2 regions of the Paenibacillus mesotrionivorans genome follow, and region 1 is predicted to be linked to the other one. Evidence: predicted binding sites of a transcription regulator. Region 1 holds the regulator's gene; the other holds the start of a gene.
What was found. The regulator LexA, encoded in region 1, represses DNA repair genes until DNA is damaged. The targets are predictions, from matches to a motif close to CGAACATATGTTCG.
Positions count from the first base shown of each region.

Region 1 (4,911 bases):
AAAAAGGAGTGGGAGAAATGGATGCGATGGACCGGCAAATTCTTGATTTGCTGAAAACAGACGGGCGGATGAGTCATTCGGAGATCAGCAAGCATATTCATCTGTCTCTGCCTGCGGTGTCGGAGCGGATCCGCAAGCTGGAGGCCTGCGGCTGCATTGACGGTTTTACGGTGAAGCTGAACAGAGAGTTTATGGGGCTGGGGCTGTTGGCCTTCATCTTCATTACGCTGGAGCGACCGGAGCATATACCGGCATTCCAAGCTGCTATTCTGGAGGAGGAAGCGGTTCTGGAATGTCACCACCTTGCTGGAGAGTTTGATTATCTGCTAAAAACAGCAACAGGAAGCACCAAACAGCTGGAGGAATTGATTTCGCTGCGGCTGAAGCAAATTCCGGGTGTGATCAAAACCAATACCATGATCGCGTTGTCAAGCGTTAAGGAGGAGTAGCGGATGCCAAGCGTGTTGTTCGTAAAGAGCTTGCTTTTGGGCATATCCGTAGCCGCGCCAATCGGGCCCATCGGGATGATGGTCCTCCAGCGCACCTTGAAGCTTGGCCTAAAAAAGGGACTGGCTTCCGGTCTGGGGGTGGCCTTGGCCGACATGATCTGTGCCGCAGCCGTCAGCGCCGGTATTGCAGCCGTTCTTCTGCAGGCAGGGCCATTGGCCTGGACGCTAAAGCTTGCAGGCGGGATGTATTTGGTGGGTATCGGCTTACGTACTTGGAAAGCTGCTGCTGATTTGGCAGGAGAGGAGAAGGATCTGAAAGGGGAGGGAGCCCTGTCCATACTGCTGCTGACATTGGCCAACCCGGGAACGTGGATTGCCTACGCAGGCGCCTATGCAGCTATCCATTCAGATCTAGGCAGCGGTTGGGGGCTGGATTATGTGCTTGGTGTTGGTCTGGGCTCCGGTTTGTGGTGGTGCTTTCTGAGCTTCTTCGCCGGGTGGCTGCGGACCAAGCTGGACCGGGGGATGAAAAGGGTGATGTACCGGATTTCCGGCGCGATGATCATATTTTTCGGTCTTTGGGGAGTTTTTCAGCTTTCATAAAGCAGGGGCTGTCCATGCAGACGAAAAAGCCGGCAATTCCATCAGGAATGCCGGCTGTGCTGCGTTGGGTTCGGATTAATGAATATCCCGGAAGAGTCCGATCACCTTGCCTAATATGGTAACATTCTTCAAGCGGATCGGCTCCATGGTGGGGTTCTCCGGCTGCAGCCGGATATGATCCTTCTCCTTATAGAAGCGCTTGACGGTAGCTTCATCCTCTTCGGTCATCGCTACGACAATTTCCCCGTTATGGGCATTGGCCTGCTGCCTGACGATTACAAAATCCCCGTCGCGGATGCCGGCATCGATCATGCTTTCGCCCATAACGCTCAGCATAAACACCTGGTCGTCATGCACCATATGTGCAGGTAGCGGGAAGTAGCCTTCGATATTCTCTGTAGCCGTAATGGGAACGCCGGCTGTGACCTTGCCCACCAGCGGAACCTGCTTGATGGAGTGGGAGAACATCTCCAAACCTTCATCTTCACTCCCCAGTATCTCAATGGCCCGGGGTTTGGTCGGGTCGCGGCGGATCATGCCCTTCTTCTCCAGCCGTTCGAGATGTCCGTGCACAGTAGAGCTGGATGCCAATCCAACGGCTTCTCCAATCTCACGTACGGAGGGGGGATAGCCTTTATCGCGGACTTCATTCTTGATAAATTCGAGGATCGCTTGCTGCCGATTGGAAATCCTGCTCATTCTGATCACTCCAGTATGGAAATAATTATTAAAATTATAACACAGAACCGGAGTTCGCACAAACATAAGTTCGAATAGATAATTTACGAACATTTGTTTGTTTTTCGTTGACACAAACATTTGTTCGTGATATTCTGATTCCAGAACAAATGTTTGGGAGTGATGAGTGATGAAGATGAGTCCGAATCGGTTGATGAGACGATTGATTATGATGGCCGGGATTATAGTGTCCGTGTTGTCTGTTGCCATATTGCATGCTTATGCGGGGAATGAAGCGGAGGGGGAGCCTGCTCTCTCACAAGGCTACAGATCCTCTACAGCGGCTTCCCTTACCGTTCACACCGTTGCCTTTAAGCAGCCCTCTAAAACCGTCTATACAGTAGATGTATGTCCGGGAGATACCTTGTGGGGGATCGCGGCATCCCATCTGCCGGAGGGAGAGAGCGTACGTTCGTATATCAACAAAATTAAGAAAACGAACAACCTTAAAAACTCGGATATCCGGGCAGGCCAAATTCTTGTTCTTCCATAAAGAAAATCAACGTTACATACACAGTGTTACATTAGCCTTCCCGGAAGGAGGTTGGGGGTTATTCCCACCTCCCGGGGAAGGTTTCTTTGTGTTTTTTGCCTGACTCTTGACAATCCACGAGTGGAATGGCAAAGTTAAATAAGCTTGTATCGAAGGAATTCGGGCAACGATTTAAACAGATGGTCAACAGGAGGAGCAAAACATGGAAGAACTCATCCAGAGGATTAATGAATTGGCTCGCAAGGCCAAAACCTCAGGACTAACGGATGCAGAATTAGAAGAACGCAATGAGCTTCGCCGCAAATATATTGATTCCTTCAAAGCGTCCATGAGGGATCAACTGCAGTATGTCAAATATACGGGCGATGAAGAAACCAACGGTAAGGCATAACATCTCTACTAATAGAAGGGGTCGTCAACGTGTCGCGTAAATGGGAACGTATGGTCATTAAGAATCAGAAGACAGTAAACCGCAGCCGCAAAAAGAGCGGGATAGCCACAATTGAAGAAAGCAACCGTAAGAAGGATGCCGATGTGATTATTAAAGGACGCAGTTGGATGTTTGCCAGCCTGTTGGCTGTATTCGGCTTGTTCTATCTCATTACCTCGGCTGTGAACGGTGTTGCAATGAATGGAATATACTGGTTCACCGGAATCAGCTATGTCCTTCTGGGTGTACTGATTTACCTGGTCCGCAGACCGGTTATCGGGATCGGCAAAAGCTACATTACCGTCCGCCGTTTTGGCGGGGATAAGCGTATCGGTTCCGAAAGCATTGAAGAGCTGACCATGAACAACGGCCATATCATCATCCAACAGAAGAACGTCAAGAAAAAATATATCTACACCAAGCTTCAGCACCGCTTCCCCATGGACGAATTGAACGCCAAGCTGCGTGAGTTTGCCATCCGGGAGAGAGTTCCCTTCAAGGATGAAACCAAGTAACCTTTAGCGGAAGGAAGAGAGACATTGGCCTTAAAAGCTGTTTTGTTCGATTTGGATGATACCCTGCTGTGGGATGACCGCAGTGTGAACGAAGCGTTTCACGCAACCTGTATGGCTGCCGCAGAGAAATATCCGGCTATCCAGGCTTCGGAGCTGGAGGCCTCTGTCCGGCAGGAAGCCCGCGCCTTGTATGAAAGCTACGAGACCTTCCCCTTCACCAAGATGATCGGCATCAATCCGTTTGAAGCCTTCTGGGCGCATTTCTCTGAAGGAGAGCATGAAATGTTCCGCAAGCTGGAGCAGCAATCTCCCGCCTACCGGATTGAAGCCTGGACGAAGGGCCTATTTGGAATCGGTATCGACGATCCCGCATTGGGCAAGGATCTGGCAGAGCGCTTCCCAGTAGAGCGCAGAAAACGGCCTTTGGTATACGAAGAAACCTTCCGGCTTTTGGACGGCTTGAAGGGAAGAGTAAAGCTGCTACTGCTGACCAATGGCGCACCTGATCTCCAACGGGAGAAAATCGCAGGTATTGCCAACCTGGAGAGCTATTTTGACCATATTGTTATCTCCGGGGTATTCGGGGAGGGCAAACCGGCGGAATCCATCTTCCGGCATGCGGCAGAGCTTTTGGGCATTGAACCAACGGAAGGGCTGATGGTTGGCGATAAGCTGACTACCGATATTCTGGGCTCCGGACGGGTGGGTATGCCGAATGTGTGGATTAACCGTCACGGCATTACCCGCACCGATGAGATTGTGCCTACCCATGAGGTTGCCGATTTGGAAGAATTAATTGTTCTTATTGACTCTCTTCTTAAATAAGCTTAATTCTAAAACGCCGGCCGCCCCTGGGGAGTCTGGCGTTTTTGACCACATATTTCCGTTTATAAGGGCGGTTCCGGATGAACCCGGGCTTCGCAGCAGAGAAAGGGATGACTCTTGATTATGAAACCAACGCTTGAAGCACAGTTAAAGAAAAAAATTATGATTTTGGACGGCGCCATGGGCACGATGATTCAACAGGAGGATCTGACTGCTGCGGATTTTGGGGGAGAGGATCTGGAGGGGTGCAACGAGTATTTATGCGTCACCCGACCGGATGTGATCTCGAAAATCCATGACGCTTATTTTGAGGCAGGGGCGGATATCATTGAAACCAACAGCTTCGGCTCCACCTCCGTGGTTCTGGCTGAATATGGTCTGGAGGCCAGGGCGCGGGAGCTGAATCTGGAAGCGGCAAGGCTTGCTGTACAATCCGCCAAGAAATATACAACGGCAGAGCAGCCCCGGTATGTGGCGGGTGCTTTAGGCCCCACCACCAAAACCCTGTCGGTTACCGGAGGCGTTACCTTCGACCAGTTAACGGACAGCTACTACGAGCAGGCACTGGCCTTGATTGAAGGCGGCGTGGATGCACTCCTGCTGGAAACCTCCCAGGACACATTGAATGTCAAAGCAGGAAGCATCGGCGTCCGCCGGGCAATGGAGGATTTGGGGTTAACCCTGCCCATCATGATTTCCGGAACCATTGAGCCCATGGGAACCACATTGGCCGGTCAGTCCATCGAGTCCTTTTATATTTCGCTGGAGCATCTGAAGCCGGTTTCCGTCGGTTTGAACTGTGCCACAGGCCCAGAATTCATGCGGGATCACATCCGGACCTTGTCACAAATCGCCTCC
Region 1 is NZ_JBJURJ010000001.1:93,508-98,418, reverse strand. It holds gene ACI1P1_RS00475 (Lrp/AsnC family transcriptional regulator) at 18-449, shown strand; gene ACI1P1_RS00470 (LysE family translocator) at 453-1,052, shown strand; gene lexA (transcriptional repressor LexA) at 1,128-1,751, opposite strand; gene ACI1P1_RS00460 (LysM peptidoglycan-binding domain-containing protein) at 1,921-2,283, shown strand; gene ACI1P1_RS00455 (DUF896 domain-containing protein) at 2,486-2,674, shown strand; gene ACI1P1_RS00450 (hypothetical protein) at 2,704-3,228, shown strand; gene ACI1P1_RS00445 (HAD family hydrolase) at 3,253-4,053, shown strand; gene metH (methionine synthase) at 4,177-4,911, shown strand, end outside.

Region 2 (4,911 bases), on a different contig from region 1:
ATGCGGCCTTGACCATCCATGATACAGGTGAGCTGATCGTGTTTTTACCGCTTTTTGCGTTGATGCTGATTATCGTCATTGCGTACGGGATCTTATTCTTCCGCCAGGTCCAGGAGCGGCTGCGCATCCAGAGCTTCCTGCATGAGCTCGAGGAGGCCCATTCCAAGGTGGAGGAGCTGACCTTGTCCAATGAGCGGCAGCGGATGGCCCGGGATCTCCACGACACGCTGGCGCAGGGAGTGGCGGGGATGATCATGCAGCTGGAGGCTGCGGATGCCCACATGACCCAGGGGAACGGGGAGCGGGCCCAGGGGATTGTCAGACAAGCCCAGCAGCAGGCGCGGCGGACCTTGGCCGAAGCGCGGAGAGCGATTGATGACCTGCGGCGCAAATCCGGCCCCGATCTGGATTTTCGGGAAGCGGTGGCGGAGGAAGTGCGCCATTTCCGTGAGGCTACCGGAATTCCGGTCGAAGCGGAGGTGAAGCTCACACGGCCAATATCCGGACTTGTGATGGAGCACAGCCTGCATATGGTGAGGGAGGGCTTCACCAATATCGCCCGGCATGCCAGGGCCAGTGAGGTCCGGCTTGGGCTGTCCGACCGGAACGGTGTGCTGCAGATAGAAATTACGGACAACGGCAAAGGCTTTCAGGCGGCGGATATCGGCAAGGACGCAGGCCACTACGGTCTTCTGGGCATACGGGAGCGGGCCAGGCTGATGGGCGGGGACATGACGGTGTCCAGCACAGGAAAAGGAACGGCGATGCAGGTCACCATACCATTGGATGAAAGTGAGAAACCATGAGCCAGTACAATATAATGATTGTGGATGACCATTTGGTGGTCAGGGAAGGCTTGAAGCTGATTTTGGAAACGGGGGAGCAGTTCCGGATTGCCGGTGAGGCGGAGAATGGCCAGCAGGCCCTGGACCTGGTGGAAGCTGTTAACCCGGATGTGATCCTGATGGATCTGAACATGCCGGTGATGTCCGGCCTGCAGGCGATGGAGGAGCTGAAACGGAGGAATAACCCCACCCCGGTCATTATCCTCACCACCTACAACGAGGATGAGCTGATGATCAAGGGTTTGGCGCTGGGGGCCAAAGGGTACCTGCTGAAGGATACCGGCCGTGAAAATCTGTTCCGGAATATCGAATCGGCAGTACGCGGCGAAACGCTGCTGTCGGCGGATATTATGGAGCGTGTCATGAATGCCCGGATGCAGCAGCAGGAGGCGGCCAAACCCGCCGCGTCCGGCGCGGGACCCCTCAGCGAGCGGGAAACTTACATTCTTCAATGTGTGGCCCGGGGGTTTAAAAGCAAGGAAATCGCCTATGAGCTGGGGATTGCCGAACGGACGGTCAAGGCCCATCTGACCAGCATTTACAACAAGCTGGGGGTGGATTCCCGGCCGCAGGCGGTAGCCCTGGCCCTCGAGCGGGGAATCTTACAGAATTAGACTGGAAGCAGCCTGCCGCGGGCTGCTTTTTTTCATGGCTTCATTTTCCTCTTGCACACGAATGTGCGTTCGTGTATATAATAAGAACATATATTCTCTATCCGAAGCAGAAGCCGCATTGCGGAAATTGGGGAGGCGAACATCATTGTGCAGCAAGCAGCAGAAGACCGCACCATATTCCTCATTGACGCCCAATCCTTCTATGCCAGCGTGGAAAAGACGGGAAGGCCCGAGCTGGCCGGCTGCCCGGTAGCCATCGGCGATCCCGAGCGCCCGTCAGGGATTATTCTGGCCGCATGTCCTGTCGCCAAGAAGAAGGGGGTGACCACGGCGGAGCGGATCAACCAGGCCCGGAGCAAATGCCCGGAGCTGGTGGTGATCCGTCCCCGGATGCACCGGTACATCCAGGTATCCCTATTGCTCACCGGGATTTTCGAATGCTACACGGATCAGGTGGAGCCGTATTCCATCGACGAGCAGTTTCTCGACGTAACGGGCTCCTTGGCCCTGTTCGGCTCCGCCGAGTCCTTGGCCCGGGAGATTCAAACCCGCATCCTGCTGTCTACAGGCGTGTGGTGCCGGGTGGGCATCGGCCCGACGAAGATCCTGGCCAAGATGGCCACGGACAACTTCGCCAAGCGCAACCCCGAAGGGCTGTTCCGGCTGGATGCCGCCAATCTGGAGGAGGCGCTGTGGCCCCTGCCGGTCCACCATATGTTTATGACCGCCTCCCGGATGACACGGCATTTTATGAGGATGGGCCTTCCTTTGATCGGGGATATCGCCCGGTTGGAGCTGGCGGACTTCAAACGCCGGCTGCGCAGCGAAATGGGCAAACAAAGCGACATCCAGGCGGAGTATTATTGGCAGACGGCCCGGGGCATCGATCCGAGCCCTGTGGTGCCCAGCATCCGCAAGCCGCTGAAGGGCATCAGCCACGGCAAGGCACTGCGGGCCAGCCTGTATAAGAACCGCGAGGATATCGAGGTGGTGCTGCTGGAGCTGGTTGTGGAGGTGTGCCGCAGAGCCCGGCAGCATGGGCAGATGGGGCGGGTCATTGCGGTTGGCGCGGTGGAAACGGACGGGGAGCGCAGCGGCGGCTTCCAACGGCAGATGACACTGCCCCAGCCCACCTCGCTGACCCATGAGACGGCGGAGGCGGTGCTGGCGCTGTTCCGGCGGCATTGGGGCGGTTTGCCGGTGACCAGGCTCATGGTGATGCTCATGGACCTGTCGCCGGATGATACGGATCAATTGACGCTGTTCGCCGACCGCACCCGCCTGTACCGTCTGGAGCGGACGCTGGACACCATTAAGGACCAATACGGCAGCGCCGCCATTGTGCGGGCCTCCTCCTTCCTGGACAGTGGAGTAGCCAAGGAGCGGGCGGAGCAGATCGGGGGTCATTACCGATGAGCCGGCTGGACGGAAATGAAAGGTGGAATTCGAAAATGCTGTTGACCGAGCATCAGGAGCAGTATGACCGGCGCCATGAGCCGGCGGGGACCCGGCCTACCGCTGAGGAGTTCACCCTTGTGCGGGATTCGGTGGTGCTGAAGAACATGCAGATTATGGTGGAGCGCAGCCTGGAGGAGATCGGCCTGTCCTCCCACCTCTTCAAGAAGCTGTACACCGCCGTCACCCAGCTGGTGCTGAACCGGATCAGCCGGGAGCTGTATGCGCTGCAGCGGGAGATGAAGAAGCGGAACCTGAGGATGACCACCGACGAGCAGGCGGATAACGTGCTGTATTACCGCTTCATCTGCAGAGGCTACGAGGACCGCTTCGGAATCATGCGGGAGGCCCTGCGGGCGGAGATCAGCGTCCGGCTGGGCGCTATGGTAACGGAGCTTTTGTCGGAGCTTAAACAGAAGGCGGATTGAAGGACAGTTATTCGCCAAAATCATAGCCGGCCCTTAATGGATCGCTCCAATCGACAGTGGTTCTTCCGCTGCCGCTCCCCTTACACTGAAGGTGTTAACATGCAACCTGAAGGGAGATAAGGGAGGATGGACAAGAAGCATGATTTGCTCCGCTTTAAGCCGGCGGTCCTTCTGCACGGTGCCGACTATAATCCTGAGCAGTGGCTGGATGAACCGGAGGTGCTGCAGGAGGATATCCGGCTCATGTGCCAGGCGTCCTGCAATGTGATGGCCGTGGGCATCTTCGCCTGGGCGGCACTGGAGCGGGAGGAGGGTGTTTTCACCTTCGGCTGGCTGGATGAGACCCTGGACCGGCTGGCGGCAGGCGGTCTGAAGGTTTGGCTGGCCACCCCCAGCGGGGCCAGACCCCCCTGGCTCGCGGCCCACTATCCCGAGGTGATGCGGGTGGGCCCGGACCGGGTGCGCCGTTTATTCGGCATACGCCACAACCATTGCTACACCTCACCGGTATACCGGCAAAAGGTTACGGAGATCAACGGACGGCTGGCGGAGCGTTATGCCCGGCATCCGGCGGTCTTGGGCTGGCATGTTTCCAACGAATACGGCGGGGAATGCCACTGCACTCTGTGTCAGGATGAGTTCCGCCTTTGGCTGCAGAACCGCTACGGCTCTTTGGATGCTCTCAACAAAGCATGGTGGACTGCCTTCTGGTCCCGCACCTACACGGATTGGCATCAGATCGAATCTCCGGCTCCCCACGGCGAGCACATCCTGCACGGGATGAATCTGGATTGGCGGCGGTTTGTTACCGACCGTACCGTGGATTTCTGCCTCCACGAAATGGCACCGCTGCGCAGGGCCAATCCGGAGCTGCCTGTCACCACCAATATGATGGGGCTGTATGACGGTCTGGATTACCGCCGGTTTGTACCGCATTTGGACGTTCTCTCCTGGGACTCCTATCCCGCCTGGCACGAAAAAATGGATGACAGTGAAGCGGCGCTGGCTGTTTCCTTCCAGCATGACCTGTTCCGTTCCATGAAGGGCAGGCCTTTTGTGCTCATGGAAAGCACCCCCAGCACCACCAACTGGCAGCCCGCAAGCAAGCTCAAGCGGCCGGGCTTGCACCGTTTGTCTTCCCTTCAAGCAGTCGCCCACGGCGCTGATGCGGTGCAATATTTCCAGTGGCGGAAAAGCCGGGGCGCCAGCGAGAAATTCCACGGCGCTGTTGTGGACCATGCCGGCCGCGAGGACACCCGTGTGTTTCGCGAGGTGGCGGAGCTGGGTGCGGCGCTGAAGCGTCTGGCGGCAGTGACAGGGTCCGGTACGGAGGCGAAAGCTGCCATTCTGTTCGATTGGGACAATAAGTGGGCGGTGGAGAATGCCCAGGGGCCCCGCAATGGCGGCTTGCATTACGAGGAGACCCTGTATGCCCACTACCGTCCGTTCTGGCAGCATGGAGTTGCCGTGGATGTGGCGGGAGCCGGCTCCGATTTCTCCGCTTACCGGCTGGTTGTGGCCCCTATGATCTATCTGTGCCGGGAAGAAACAGCCGCGAAGCTGGAGCGC
Region 2 is NZ_JBJURJ010000020.1:35,409-40,319, forward strand. It holds gene ACI1P1_RS25205 (sensor histidine kinase) at 1-806, shown strand, start outside; gene ACI1P1_RS25210 (response regulator) at 803-1,459, shown strand; gene ACI1P1_RS25215 (DNA polymerase IV) at 1,607-2,875, shown strand; gene ACI1P1_RS25220 (hypothetical protein) at 2,911-3,342, shown strand; gene ACI1P1_RS25225 (beta-galactosidase) at 3,469-4,911, shown strand, end outside.
Region 2: ACI1P1_RS25215 (DNA polymerase IV) is a predicted target of LexA. The motif match lies at 1,518-1,531, and genes of this name have one in related genera.